Regions from separate parts of the Nocardia sp. NPDC050717 genome, predicted to be linked through region 2. Evidence: riboswitches for the same ligand, from Rfam matches in the RefSeq annotation. Region 2 holds a riboswitch; each other region holds the start of a gene.

Region 1 (4,709 bases), on a different contig from region 2:
CCGGGGATCGAAATCCAGGGTCTCGGCGATCCGCAGCCACAGCGCCGAGCCTGTCTCCGGGTTGAAATGCCAGTCCAGAGCGTCGCGCAGGAACTGGTCGGGATCGCGCGCGTCCCATCGGGTCGAGGCGGTGACGGGGCTGGTCATGGCGCGTCCTCTCGTGGCGCGTCGTGGCGCCAGGCATCGATGACGTGGGCGGTTTGTTCGGCGTTGAGGCGCGGATCGAGCAATGTGGTGTAGTGACGGCCCGGCTCGGGATCGCGGCCACGCTCACCGCATTCGTAGATGTCCTCGTGGGTGGCCTCGAGGTGCAGGCCGCCCGGGTGCTGGTCCTGGGAGCCGAGCACCGCGAGGAACCCGCGCAGCTCGTCGACGATGCGCTCCACCGGCCGGGTCTTGAGGCCGCGCGCGGTCGTCACCGTGTTGCCGTGCATCGGATCGCACACCCAGTTCACGGGATGCCGTTGCGCACGAAGGTGTTCCACGATCGGAGCGAGCCTGCCGATCGACGCCGCACCCATCCGGATGATGAACGTCAGGCGCCCCGGGACACGGGCGGGATCGATCCGCTCGGCCAAGGCGGCGACGTCGCGCGGTGTCGCAGTGGGGCCGATCTTGACGCTGACCGGGTTGGTCAGCGTGGCGGCGATCGCGATGTGCGCGCCGTCGAGGTGGCGTGTCCGTTCACCGATCCACGGCCAGTGCGTGCTCGCCAGATGATTGCCGGCTGGCGTCGGACGCAGGTGTGCCAGTTCGTAGTCGATGAGCAGCAGTTCGTGACTCGACCAGATGGTGCGGTCGGGATGGCGGCGGTTGTGCTCGTCGATGACGGCCATGGCCATCGCGGAGGCCTGGTGACAGTGCAGGATTCGGGCTGGATCGGGGATGCGTGCCGCCGGGGTCGGCGCGGGACCGTTCACCATCGGCCCGCGGAAGGCGGGCAGCGACCGGCCCTCGACCTGGTCATAGGGATTCGACCGGGGTTTGGTGTACTGCCCGGCTATCCGGCCCACCGCCACGGCGGCGAGTCCGGCTCGATGCGCCAGGCGGATGCGGGAGTCGTCGAGGAATTCGAGTTTGCGGGCGATCAGCTCGGGCGTCGATTTCGCTGGGTCCTCGACACAATCGCCCAGTTGCAGCACCACGGCGCGTCCGGCATTCACCGCCGCGAGTTGATTGTCGAGAATCGCGTTCGACGCCTGCTCGACGAGCGGTGTTTCGGCGGTTTCCCGAAAGGCCTTTCGTGCAGATTCCGGGTCCGGCCAGAACGGTTGCTGGTCGGTCCGCAGTGCACGGAAACTGTCGATATGGTCGGGAATGACCGGCGTCGCCGCCGGGAGAATATTCGTCATCTGAGGTGGTCCCGTTTTTGTCGTCGCGGGTTTTATCGGCTGGCGTTCCAGATGCAGCCCCGCGCACCGCCGGGCTGTTCCGACAGCGTGCATTCAGCGCGCAGTCCTTTGGCATTGATCAGCGATGTCGTCGCCGGGACGCAGTATTCGCAGGGCGCTTCGAGCGTGATCGTCACCCCGCGTGCGCGGGCCTGTTCCCGGTAGTCCCAGATCGCGCAGTGCGCGATCTCCAGCGTGGCGTCCGCGGCGGAGGCGCTGAGCCAGCGCATCTTCGAACCATACAGTGCCGCTTGACTTTCCAGTCGACGCAGTGGCGTCACGGCATCGTTGCGGCCCTCGTCGTCGATCGCGCCGTAGATCGTTCCGTTCGTCTCGGCCCAGGCGCCGAGTTTCTCGTGCCCGAAATTGCGGACCACGAATCTCTCCATCGCCGCCTGGGCCCGGAAGAACGCGCTCTTCCATTCACTCTCGGCGGCCGGACCCGATTGCGGGATGGCTCCGTAGATCTCGTGTTTCACCTCGATCAAACGGTCGAGATGCTTCCCGCCTTGCGAGTCGACCACGAATTTCGTCAGTCCCGCTTCCGCTTCGAACAGTCGCCGACGCCACAGCTGTGCGCCCGCCCCGAATGTAGACACAGATTGCCCTCCAGTTCATCGTCACTGGCATTAGCACCTGCGACCCGTGGTCGTGGTTGCTGCGGCGTCGTCGAGCCAGTCTCTCAGCCGCTCTCGATGAAAAAGTGATCCGGCGACGACTCTAACGCGCACCGAGCACGGGCCACGAAGTCGGCGCTGCCGATCAGGGCGTTTCCGCAGGCCCTGCGGTTCCAATCCGGACGAGCGGAAAGTTCGCATCACTAAATTTCGTTGCGAGGCAAATGATTCCGTCGGCGCCGGAGCGTGGGCCACACTGGGGTCGATGGCGTACGCCACCCGGACGGCTCGGACAGATGGGGACAGCATGGCCGAGGAAAGCTTGCGGCACTGGGAGATTCGCGAGGTCGACTACGACGACCCCGACGCCGTCACGCTTCGTGACGATCTCCAGCGGTTCTATGTCGAGCGCTACGGCGGCCCCGACGACGCGCCGGTGAACCCGGACGACTTCCGGCCACCGCACGGCGCCTGCTTCGTCGGCTACCTCGCGGGCGAACCGGTCGCCGCGGGCTACTGGCACTCCCTCGCCGTGGACCGGCTCGGCACCAGCGAGCTCGTCGAACTCAAGCGAGTGCACGTGATCGCGGCGCAGCGGCGGCGCGGCTTCGCCCAGCGCCTCATCGCCGAGCTCGAACGCACCGCACTCGCCGCCGGGCACAAGGCCGCGGTCCTGTCCACCGGGCTGCGCCAGCCCGAGGCCATCGCCCTGTACAAACGCCTCGGCTACGAGGCCATCGAGGGCTTCGGCCACTACGCCGACGACAGCAATGTGACCTTCCTGGGCAGGCGGCTCAGCCCGTGATGTCCCTGCCGAGCGGGCCGGTGACGGCTCAGCGGGCGACGCCCAGCGACAGGGCACCGAACGCCTTGGGGGCACCGGCCAGGTAGAACCGGTCGAGTTCGGCGGTCTCGAAGCCCGCGCCGGTGATCAGCGCCGGGATGTCGCGGTCGAGGTGGCAGCCGCCCGCGATGCGTTGCTGGATCGGGTTCAGCCGGTGCTGCCAGGTCCGCACCGACGCGTCGGGGGCCAGTCCGTGTTCCACGAAATGCAGTGTGCCGCCCGGTTTCAGCACCCGGCGGATCTCGGCCAGCGCGGCCGCGACGTCGGGGATGGTGCACAGGGTGAACGTCGAGAGCGCGGTGTCGAAGGTGGCGTCCCCGAACGGCAGTGACTGGCCGTCCAGGCCCGCGCGTTCGATCGGAACCGAGCTCGCCGCGACGCGTTTCGCGCCGATCTTCCAGGCGACGTCGGCGGGTTCGACACCGCTGACGCGGTCGACCGCGGCCGGATAGAACCCGACGTTGTTTCCCGACCCGAATCCCACCTCGACGACGGCGCCGTGCAGCCCGGCGCAGGCGCGCCTGCGCAGCGTGTCGTTCGCGGCGACACCGCACACCTTGTCGGTGAGATGGGGCAGGATCCGGTCGGTGTAGAAGCCCATCCCTCGATCATGCTCCTGGGGTCGCGCGTATGCGGCGGGAATACGACGGTGGGCACCGATCCGTTCGGAATCGGTGCCCACCGGGACAGCGTGGCTGGATCAGGCGTTGATCGTCACCGCGTCGTCGGCGATCGAGTAGCTGATCGACCCGTTCTCGAAGTGGCTGATCTTGCCGCCCTCGATGTCCTGCTCGTCGGAGGTCGGGTAGCCCAGACGGCCGCCGGCGCCGCCCTCGGCCTCCCAGGCCTGACGGATCGCGCCGTACACGGTCTTGGCACCGGTCGGGAGCTTGAAGTAGATGACGCCGCCGGTGAACTCCTGGTACTTGCCGCCGTTCGGGGCGTCCAGCTCATCGGAGGTCGGCTGGCCCAGCGGGCTCGACGCGCCACCGGCTTCGTTGTAGTGGTCGCCGATAGCTCCGTTGACTTCGAATGCCATTTCCAGCAATTCCTTTCACACAGATAACGATGGGCAAAGCAGCGGCGAAGTTACCGCAGGTTTGCTCGGCCCGGGCGGCGACGCGCGGGCCGACATGACATCGCCAAGTTCCGTACATCCGTGCGTGGACAGCGATTCAGGTGGGCGGCACCGGCGTGACAGCACGCGGACACCCGGCGGCGGAGGCGGTCAGGCCAGGCGGCGGTCGAAGACCTGAGTGCCCGCGCTGGTGGCGGGGTCGACGGTGACCGCGCGCAGGCGCACGCTCTCGGGGGTCAGGTCCATGACCATGAAGCCCAGTTCGTGCTGGGTTTCGTAGAGTGCGGGGTGGGCGCCCGCGCGCGGCTCGGCCCCTGCGGTCTTGCCCGCCGCGCCGGAGACGATCTGGCGGGTGCCCTTCGACGACGCGGTCGGTTCGAGCACCTGCAGCGTGTGATCGTGGCCGGACAGCAGCAACGACACCTTGCCCAGCACGTGCTCTTCGAAGAAGCGTTTGGCGTGGACGCCGTTGAGCGGTTCGACGGGCAGACCCTCGTAGTTGCCCGCGTCGCCGTGCGGGCCGTTGCTCAGGTAGGGGTGGTGGGTGCAGGCGATCTTCCACGGCGCCGTGGATGCGGCCAGCGCGGTGTCGAGCCAGGCGCGCTGTTCGTTCATGTAGGGGCCGTCGACAGCCCAGTACGGGTCGAGCAGCGGCGGAATGTAGGCCGCCAGCGGGTTGAGGTCGAGGACGAAGAACTCGACCACCGGATTCTGCTCGGGCACCCGCACCGAGTAGTAGCGGCTCGGCATCCACCAGCGGGCCGAGCGGGCGTGGTACT
Region 2 (4,709 bases):
GCACGGTCGGGTTGTCGGTGCGGGGGATCGGCATCGTCGGCAGCGGGTCGGCGGCCGAGCGCGCCACCGCGGGCAGGCGGTAGGCCGCGCGGGCGTTGTCCTCGAGCACCGCGTGCAGGTCGGCGCCGACGACCTGGCAGATCAGGTCGACGTCGGCGTCCTCGAACGGTCTGCCCGCGCGGGTGCCGGGCAGGTCGGTGCCGAACATGAGCGCACCGGGGTTGACGGCGTGGACGCGGCGCAGCGTCTCGGCCACGTCCATGTCGACCCGGCCGAACCCGGTCGCCTTCACCCTGGCCCCGCGATCGACCAGGTCGAGCAGATACGGCAGGCCCTCCTCGGACATGCCGAGGTGGTCGATGGAGAGCGCGGGCAGTTTCGAGATCACCGGCTGCAGCGAGGCCAGCATCTGGCCGTCGATGTAGAGCTCCACGTGCCAGCCCGCCAGCTCGTGCGCGCGCAGGGCCTGCACGGTCATCTGGGTGATGTCGGCGGCGGCGCGCTTGAGGTTGAACCGCAGCGCGCGCACCCCGGCCCGGTCCAGTTCGAGGATCTCCTCGTCGCTGGCGTCCAGGTCGAGCCGGGTGACCCCGACCCAGCCCTCGCCGAGCGCGGCCAGCGCGGCCTTCAGGTAACTCTGGTCTGTCCCCTGGAACGATGCGCTGACCACCGCACCACCGCGAACATCGAAGTGCGCCATGCGCTTTCGATAGTCCGCGATGGTGTAGGGGTCAGGCAGGTAGCCTTCGTTCTCGATCAGCGGGTACCGCGGATCGATGATGTGGACGTGCGCATCGAACACGTGTATCAGGATGCCTCACCCGACCCCGAACCGGCGAGTCAGGGAGTGCGTCAGACCTTGTTCGGCTCGGACGCGCGCAGCATGTCCTCGCGCTCCACGACCTTCACGCGCTCGCGGCCCTCGGGCTCGCCGAGTGCCCGCTCGTGCGCGTCGAGGCGGTACCAGCCCGCCCACGTGGTGAACGGGATGCCCTTGCCCTCGAGGAACTCGGTGACGGCCTCCGGCTCCGGCTTGGCGGCCGGGGTGAAGTCCTTGGCGTCGTCGAGCAGGCAGGCGATGGTCTCGTTGGCGTCGCCCTTGGTGTGGCCGATGAGGCCGACCGGGCCGCGCTTGATCCAGCCGGTCACGTAGGTGGCCGGCATGAAGCGGGCCGAGCCCTCGGCGGTCTCGTCGGCGAGCACGCGACCGGCCTCGTTCGGCACGGTGCCAGCCTGGTCGTCGAACGGCAGCTGGGTGATGTTCTGCGACAGGTAACCGACGGCGCGGTAGATCGCCTGCACGTCCCACTGCTTGAACTCGCCGGTGCCCTTGACGTTGCCGGAGCCGTCGAGCTGGGTGCGCTCGGTCTTGAGACCGACGACCTTGCCGTCCTCGCCGATGATCTCGGCCGGCGACTCGAAGAAGTGCAGGAACAGCTTGTGCGGGCGGTCGCCCTGGTCGCGGATGGCCCACTGCTCCAGGGTGTTGGCGACCATGTCGACCTGCTTGGAGTTGCGGCGCGCGGCCTCGGAGCCCTCGTCGTAGTCGATGTCCTCGGGATCGACGATGACCTCGATGGTCGGCGAGTGGTCGAGTTCGCGCAGCTCGAGCGGGGTGAACTTGGCCTGCGCCGGGCCACGACGGCCGAACACGTGCACCTCGACGGCCTTGTTGGCCTTGAGGCCCTTGTAGACGTTCGGCGGGATCTCGGTCGGCAGCAGCTCGTCACCGGTCTTGGCCAGCACGCGGGCCACGTCGAGGGCGACGTTGCCGACACCGAGGACGGCGACCTTCTCCGCGTCCAGCGGCCACGAGCGCGGCACGTCCGGGTGGCCGTCGTACCAGGAGACGAAGTCGGCGGCGCCGTAGGAACCGTCCAGGTCGATGCCCGGGATCGGCAGCGCGCGGTCGGCGTTGGCGCCGGTCGAGAAGATCACCGCGTCGTAGAACTGACGCAGGTCGTCGAGGGTGATGTCGGTGCCGTAGTCGATGTTGCCGAGCAGGCGCACCTGGTCCTTGTCGAGGACCTTGTGCAGGGCGGTGATGATGCCCTTGATGCGCGGGTGGTCGGGCGCGACACCGTAGCGGATCAGACCGAACGGGGCGGGCATGCGCTCGTAGAGGTCGATGCTCACGTCGGCATCGGACTTCATCAACGCGTCGGCGGCGTAGATACCGGCCGGTCCTGCGCCCACGATCGCAATGCGGAGCGGGCGGGTGGTCGCGGTGTTCGCGTCAGGCCCGGAGGCGGCAGCCTGCGTACCCACGGAGGGCTCGCGAACATCGCCGGTGGACTCAGCACTCTGTTCGGTCATTTTCTACGCGCACCCTTTGGTCGATAACGTTTGACGGCGTCAACTCAGCCTAGGCTAACTTGACGATCCGGCTGTCGGCAGCTGCCTTCTCCCCGGCAGCGAGCCACACTTCTGGCGATTCTATCTGCGGCATCGTGGCCGTCCGGCGTGCGGTGTGGTCGCCGGCGCCGGGTCTGTCAGGATTACAGCATGAACGAGGAGCAAAAAGGGTCGGACGACCAGCCCATCGTGGTGGATCAGACCGACAAGCGTTCCATCGTCCCGTTCGTCGCGGCCGCGGTGATCGCGATCCTCGTGCTCATCGGCATCGTGCTCGGCGGGCTGCTCTCGCCCGCTGAGAAAAATGTCACAGAGGCCGATCGGCTCACGGCCGCTGTCTCCAACTATATCGACGCGCGCTCGCGCAGCGAGCTGCGTCCGCCGCCCGGTGTCGCCTGCCCCGGCTTCGACGAGGTGAAATCCGGCCTGTCCGAGCGGCTCGGCGGCCCGAAATCGGAAGTGACGGTCGACAAGAAGGGCTTCGACAAGGCGACCGTCAACGGTGACCGCGCCAAGATCGACGCCACCGTCCGGATCGGTGACACGTCCTCGACCAGCACCTGGAACCTGACCCGGGTCGACGGCGCCTGGCTGGTCTGCACGCCGTGACCGTTTGACACGGTGACCTGTGCCGGGGCAATCTCAGATCGCAAGGTCATGAGTGCCAGCGCCAAGCCCCGGCTCGCTGGTCGGCAACCCTCCTCCGCGGTGGGGTGCTCCGGGTGACGACCTGGCCGTGTGCTGGAACAACCACCACGGCAAGAGCGGATTCACGCAGGAGGTTCGACATGACTTACGCCGGCGACATCACCCCTGAGAAGGCGTGGGAGATCCTGACCGAGCATCCCGGCGCGGTGCTCGTCGACGTGCGCACCGAAGGCGAGTGGGCACAGATCGGCATCCCCGACACCAGCTCCATCGAGCGCCCGGCCCACTTCATCGAGTGGGTCGACGGCACCGGCGCCCGCAATCCCGAGTTCGCCGCCCAGCTCGCGCAGGCGCTGGCCGGACGGCCGGACGACGCGCCCGTGGTGTTCCTGTGTCGCTCCGGTCAGCGCTCCATCGGCGCGGCGACCGTGGCGACGGCGGCGGGATTCACCCCGTCCTACAACGTCCTGGACGGTTTCGAGGGCGGCCCCGACGCGTTCGGGCAGCGCGGCAGCGTCGGCTGGCGCGCGGTCGGCCTGCCGTGGCGTCAGGCATAAGGAGAAACGCATGATCACCGGTGGTTCGTTCGACAAGCCACTGCCCGAGGGAGTCGGCCCCGCCACGCTCGGTGTGCGCGGCGGCCTGCGCCGCTCCGGCTTCGAGGAGACCTCCGAGGCGCTGTACCTCACCTCGGGTTTCGTCTACGAGAGCGCCGAGGCGGCCGAGGCGTCCTTCACCGGCGAGGTCGAGCACTTCGTCTACTCCCGCTACGGCAACCCGACGGTCGCCATGTTCGAGGAGCGCATCCGCCTGCTCGACGGTGCCGAGGCCGCGTTCGCGACCGCGTCGGGCATGTCCGCGGTGTTCACCGCGCTGGGCGCGCTGCTGAAGGCGGGCGACCGGCTGGTCGCGGCGCGCAGCCTGTTCGGCTCCTGCTTCGTGGTGTGCAACGAGATCCTGCCGCGCTGGGGCGTCGAGACCGTCTTCGTCGACGGCGACGACCTCGAGCAGTGGGAGCAGGCGCTCTCGGTGCCCACCCAGGCCGTGTTCTTCGAGACCCCGGCCAACCCGATGCAGACCCTGGTCGACGTCCGCAAGGTCACCGAGCTGGCCCATGCCGCGGGCGCGAAGGTGGTGCTGGACAACGTCTTCGCCACCCCGCTGCTGCAGCGCGGCTTCGAACTCGGCGCCGACGTGGTGGTCTACTCCGGCACCAAGCACATCGACGGCCAGGGCCGCGTGCTCGGCGGCGCGATCCTCGGCGCCCAGGACTACATCGACGGCCCGGTCAAGAACCTGATGCGCCACACCGGTCCCGCGCTGAGCCCGTTCAACGCGTGGACCCTGCTCAAGGGTCTCGAGACGATGCCGCTGCGCGTGCGTCAGTCCACCGAGTCGGCGCTGCGGGTCGCCCGGTTCCTCGAGACCAGCAAGTCCGTGAACTGGGTGAAATACCCGTTCCTGGAATCACATCCGCAGTACGACCTCGCCACCGCGCAGATGTCGGGCGGCGGTACGGTGGTCACCTTCGAGCTCGCGGGCGAGGACGGCAAGAAGCGCGCGTTCGAGGTGCTGAACCGCCTGCGCATCATCGACATCTCCAACAACCTCGGCGATGCCAAGACGCTGATCACCCACCCCGCCACCACCACGCACCGCGCGATGGGCCCCGAGGGTCGCGCCACCATCGGCCTGTCCGACGGTGT
Region 3 (4,709 bases), on a different contig from region 2:
CCGATCGCCTGCGAGAGCTCGATGGTCGGGACGTAGAGGCCGTTGTCGAGGATCTGCTGCTGCGCGGTCTTGATCAACTCCGCCCGCGCAGCCGGGTCGTTGGTGGCGAGCTGCTTGTCCAAGGTCTCGTCCAGCGCCGGGATCGGGCCGCGCGCGTTGAGATTGCGGCCGGTGACGGCGAAGGAAGTGCGCAGGATGTCGCCGTCGGCGCGGGTGGAGTTGCCGTAGGTGGAGTCGTAGTCCTTGGCGTTCATCTTGGCGGTCCACTCCGGCAGCGACACCAGGTCGAGCCGCAGGTCGACGCCGACCTGTCGCAGCTGCTGCTGCACCAGCTCCAGGATCGCCTGATTGCCGGCGAACACCTGGCTGAAGGTGACCGAGAAGCTCAGTCGCTCACCGTTCTTCGCGCGGATGCCGTCCGGGCCGGTGGTCCAGCCCGCCTGGTCGAGGATCGACTTCGCCTTCGCGGGGTCGTAGGGCAGGCGCGCCGAGAGGTCGGTGTAGGCGGGTGTCGCCGAGGCCAGCGTCGAGGTCGCGGTCTTGAACTGCGGGCCGAGCACGGTGTCGACGAGTTGCTGCCGGTCGAGCGCGGGCAGCAGCGCCTGGCGCACCGCGGGATCGCGCAGCGGACCGCGCGTCACATTGACGTGCAGGCCGAACGGTGTGCCGGGGTTGGACGTGGAGAGCACCCGACCGCCGACCGCCTCGATCTGTGGGGCGTCCTGGGGCAGCGCGTCGCTGATCGCGTCGAGCTGACCGGAGACGAGACTGCCGGTGCGCACCCCGGATTCGGGGACGACGGTGAACTCGATCCGATCCAGGTACGCCTCGCCCTCGTGCCCGAAAACGTCCGAACCCCAGTGGTATCCGGTGCGCTTGGCCAGCGCCACGGAGACGTCCTGCTTGTATTCGGCGTAGGTGAAGGGGCCGCTGCCGATGTTGTCGCCCGCGCACCTGGCCTCGGCCGGTTTCGCGTTGGTCGCCTGGCCGAGGATGCCGAGTTGCGGGGTCGAGGAGGCCTGCAGGAACTGGGCGTTCGGCTGGCTGAATTCGACACGGGCGGTGAGCTTGTCGACCGCGGTGGTGCCGACGTAGTTGGTGAGGTAGCTCGTGCCGAGCGGGGCCTTCGCGCCGCCGAGCCGCACGACCGCGTCGAAGGTGTCGCGCACCGAGTCGGCGGTGAGCGGGGTGCCGTCGCTGAAAGTGACCCCGTCGGCGAGCCGGAAGGTGAAGACCTTGGCGTCGGGGCTGATCTCCCAGCTCTTGGCCAGCCACGGCGTGATCGCGCCGGTCTTCGGATCCTGATCGGTGAGCGAGTCGACGATCTGGCGGGCGACATAGATCGACTGGTTCGACCCGGCCTGCGCCGGATCCGAGCACGAGGGCGCCTGCGACAGGCCGTACCGCAGCGTGCCACCCGGCTGCGGCGGACCGGCCTGCCCGCCGGGACCTCCCGACTCCCCGCCGCACGCGGCCACGGTGGCGGCGGTGGCGAACACGCCGACGACGGCGGCGAGACGATGACGAGAACCGATCACGGGGTGACTCCAGAGAATTCGCGGCCTGCGGCCAGGGGACGGCTGGGAATGCGGCGGCGCAGCTCCGGCGCCACCTCGGCCTGGAACAGCTCGAGGCTGCCCAGGTAGTCGGCGTCGGCGCGGCCTTCGCGCTCGGCGGAGAGGTGGATCACCTCGTGCCCGAACCGCTCGTGATAGCGACCGACCTTGTCGATCACCTCCTGCGGGCTGCCGATCAGCGCGGAACTGCGCGCGACGAAGTCGTCGAGGGTGTCGAACACGAGGGGCAGGCCCAGCTTTCGCGCCAGCGCCGACCGCGCCTCGAACAGCGGGGCGTACACCGCCCTGGCCTGCTGCGAGGTGGGCGCGACGTGGAAGCCCGCGGTACCGGCGCCGACCAGCGCGTCGGCCGGGTCGTGGCCGTGGTGTGCCCAGCGCTCCCGGTAGTGCCGCACCAGTTCGGCGTAGGGCTCGATCGGATGGGTCACGTTCGCGGAGAACAGCGGATCACCGTGGCGGGCGGCCAGTTCCACCGATTCGCGGCTGGTCGCGCTGCCGTGCCAGACCCGGATCCGCGGCTGCCACGGTCGCGGCAGCGCCTTCGCCGCGGTGAGCGGTGGGCGGAAACGGCCCGACCAGGTCACCTCGTCGCTGTCCCACAGGGCACGGAACAGCTCGTAGCCCTCGCGATTGCGATCCCACTGATCCTCGGTGGTGACGTGGTAGAGCCGGGCCTGCGCGGCGCCGTTGCCCTTGCCGATGATCAGCTCCAGGCGCCCGTCGGCGAGATTGTCCAGCGTCGAGTAGTCCTCGAACGCGCGCACCGGATCCAGCAGACTCAGCGTGGTCACCGCGGTGAACAGGGTGATCCGCGAGGTGACCGCGGCGAGGTGGCTCAGCAGCACCGGGGGAGCGGCCGAGAGGAAGGGGTCCTCGTGGCGCTCGCCGACGGCGAACCCGTCGTAGCCCAGCTCCTCGGCCAGGCGCGCCTGCTCGACGACCTCCCGGAACCGGTCCCTGGTCGCCGGGACAACGCCGGTGTGCGGATCGGGCACCCTGGTCACCAAGGTGAACAGCAGAAACTTCACGTTGACCTCCTCCATCGAACCCGGCGGAAGCACCCACACCCGGTCACGGGCGGGTTGCTGCGACGTCGTGGAGCCAGGTCTCTCGGTCGCTCTGGATGGTGTGCCCCAGCCATCGAGCCCGAGCTGAACCAGCATGGGGCACAGGCGCGATCGCGCACAACGGTAGAAATCAGCGTGAGCGCAGAGCTTCGATCCGGGGCCGAACGCGACGACAATGTGCGCGACGCGCCGAACAAGGATCGCCGCCACCTGGGCGGATTCGGTCCGCGCGGGGAGTAGCCTCGGCCTTCTTCACGTCGATGAGGAGTGCGCCGTGTTCGATTCGCGTCCGAAGACCACGCTCACCACGCTGGCGGCCTGCGCCGCCGCGCTCCTACTCGCCGCGCCACCCGCGGCGGCGGAGCCCGCGGTAACCAGGGATGCGCCCGCGACGCAGGCCGCGGGGCCGGGTGACCTGCTCGGCGCCTATCAGACCGTCGTCGCCACCCTCGAATCGCTGGGCGTCCAGCCGTTCCTGTACCCCACGGTCGCCGCGAACTGCGCCGGGGACGGGCTCGGTCTCGTCCCGGCCGTGGCGGGCGCGGTGCCCGGCCCGTGGCCGTCGAACACCGTCCAGATCCCCGGCCTCGATCTCACCGCGGTGAAGTCCGGGCAGACGATGTTCACCTTCCTGCCCTACGGGCTCGCCCCGGACACCGCCGCCACCAAGACCTCCGGCATGCAGGTGGCCTGGCTCAACATCAGCACCGGCCGCGGCGGGATGGCCTCGATGGGGTCGATCGCCGACATCGTCCGCGCGCTGGTGCCGCCCGAGGTGCCGGTGGAACTGCGGCCGCTGGCCGAGACGGCCATCCGCGACTTCCTCTTCACCGCCATCCCCGTCGGCGGTGTGCGCGCGGTCCCCGTCGACACCGGGCACGGCACGGTGCTGGCCGCCGTCTTCGGCACCACCGACAACGCGGGCCGCTCCTGCTTCTTCTTCCCGACGGTGGGCATCACCGAAGTCCCCTGACCCGACGCGGGTTTGCCGCTACGCACCCGAAGGGGTGGATCGCGCTACTCCGGGTGAGTTCGCGTCTGGTCGGCGCGGAGCGGGCGGAACAGGTCGGCGGGTTCGTCCTCGCCGGGTGGGCGATGAGGGCGGACTGCTCAGCCGAGCCGGTCGGCGACCCGCGCGGCGCTCGGGGTGACGAGTGGCCGCTGCTTCCAGCGCAGGTCGCCGGAGCGGTGACGGCGGTGCGAGCGGGCCCACAGCGACAGGTACTTCAGGACGCCCACGGGATGGGCGAGGGCCGAGGTGAGATCGGCGCCGGTCGGGCGGCGGCGGCTCTCGAGGCGCCGGGCGACGAGCCGGCCCGCGACGGCGGCGAGATAGCCGAGCAGCCCCGCGCGGCGGACCGGCCCGCGGCCGAGCAGCAGCGCCAGCGGTGGGACCCAATAGGCCAGCGCGGCAACGACTCCCACGGCCGCGCCCGCGTCGACGCGGCCGCCGTAGGCCGACCACAGCCAGCGCGTGTAGCCCTCGGCGAGTTCGGCAGCCCCGGTGTACATCCGGGTCGTGGCCGCCGGGCCCGCGGTGACCAGCGCGGTGCGGTGCCCGGCCCGGCGCAGCGCCCTGGCCAGGTCGAGGTCTTCGGTGGCGCTCGCGGCGACGCCCGCGTGCCCGCCACCGGCGCGATAGGCGGCCGCGTCGACCGCGAGGAACTGCCCGCACGCCACGGCGGTCGACGGGCGCAGGCTGTGATTGGCCGGACCCAGCGGCAGGGTGGACGCCCACGACCACGCCAGCAGCGGCTGCACCAGTCGCTCCGTCGGTGACCCGGTCTCCTGCACCGGCCACGCCGACACCAGACCGGCTCCGCGCTTGCGCAATTCGGTGACCGCTGCCGCCACGGCGTGCGGCGCCAGGCGCACATCGGCGTCGACGAAGACCAGCGCGGCGGCGTCGGTGCGGGCGGCCAGGCGCGCGCAGGCGGCGGCCTTGCCGGTCCAGCCGGGCGCGGGGTGGGCGGCCGAGCGGAGCACGCTGAACCGGTCGTCGCCCGCGATCGCGGCGATCGCGGCCTCGTAGGTGCCGTCGGTGGAGGCGTCGTCGAGGATGAGC

What was found. A riboswitch is a leader RNA that binds a small molecule or an ion and turns the genes downstream of it on or off. The one in region 2 is predicted to bind S-adenosylmethionine.
Region 1: another riboswitch for S-adenosylmethionine. It lies ahead of AB0H56_RS16525 (hypothetical protein); the one in region 2 lies ahead of AB0H56_RS00385 (rhodanese-like domain-containing protein).
Region 3: another riboswitch for S-adenosylmethionine. It lies ahead of AB0H56_RS24880 (LLM class flavin-dependent oxidoreductase); the one in region 2 lies ahead of AB0H56_RS00385 (rhodanese-like domain-containing protein).

The regions. Positions count from the first base shown of each region.
Region 1 covers NZ_JBFAHR010000007.1:167,643-172,351, forward strand. Annotated here, with positions in the region: gene AB0H56_RS16515 (phenazine antibiotic biosynthesis protein) at 1-147, opposite strand, end outside; gene AB0H56_RS16520 (3-deoxy-7-phosphoheptulonate synthase) at 144-1,352, opposite strand; gene AB0H56_RS16525 (hypothetical protein) at 1,385-1,990, opposite strand; SAM riboswitch class I at 2,003-2,093, opposite strand; gene AB0H56_RS16530 (GNAT family N-acetyltransferase) at 2,316-2,813, shown strand; gene AB0H56_RS16535 (class I SAM-dependent methyltransferase) at 2,842-3,453, opposite strand; gene AB0H56_RS16540 (esterase) at 3,553-3,891, opposite strand; gene AB0H56_RS16545 (metallophosphoesterase) at 4,081-4,709, opposite strand, start outside.
Region 2 covers NZ_JBFAHR010000001.1:82,514-87,222, forward strand. Annotated here, with positions in the region: gene AB0H56_RS00370 (amidohydrolase family protein) at 1-802, opposite strand, end outside; gene AB0H56_RS00375 (FAD-dependent oxidoreductase) at 853-2,205, opposite strand; gene AB0H56_RS00380 (hypothetical protein) at 2,506-2,964, shown strand; SAM riboswitch class IV at 3,009-3,126, shown strand; gene AB0H56_RS00385 (rhodanese-like domain-containing protein) at 3,144-3,560, shown strand; gene AB0H56_RS00390 (O-succinylhomoserine sulfhydrylase) at 3,571-4,709, shown strand, end outside.
Region 3 covers NZ_JBFAHR010000014.1:37,297-42,005, reverse strand. Annotated here, with positions in the region: gene AB0H56_RS24885 (ABC transporter substrate-binding protein) at 1-1,538, opposite strand, end outside; gene AB0H56_RS24880 (LLM class flavin-dependent oxidoreductase) at 1,535-2,605, opposite strand; SAM riboswitch class I at 2,614-2,707, opposite strand; gene AB0H56_RS24875 (hypothetical protein) at 2,919-3,617, shown strand; gene AB0H56_RS24870 (glycosyltransferase family 2 protein) at 3,755-4,709, opposite strand, start outside.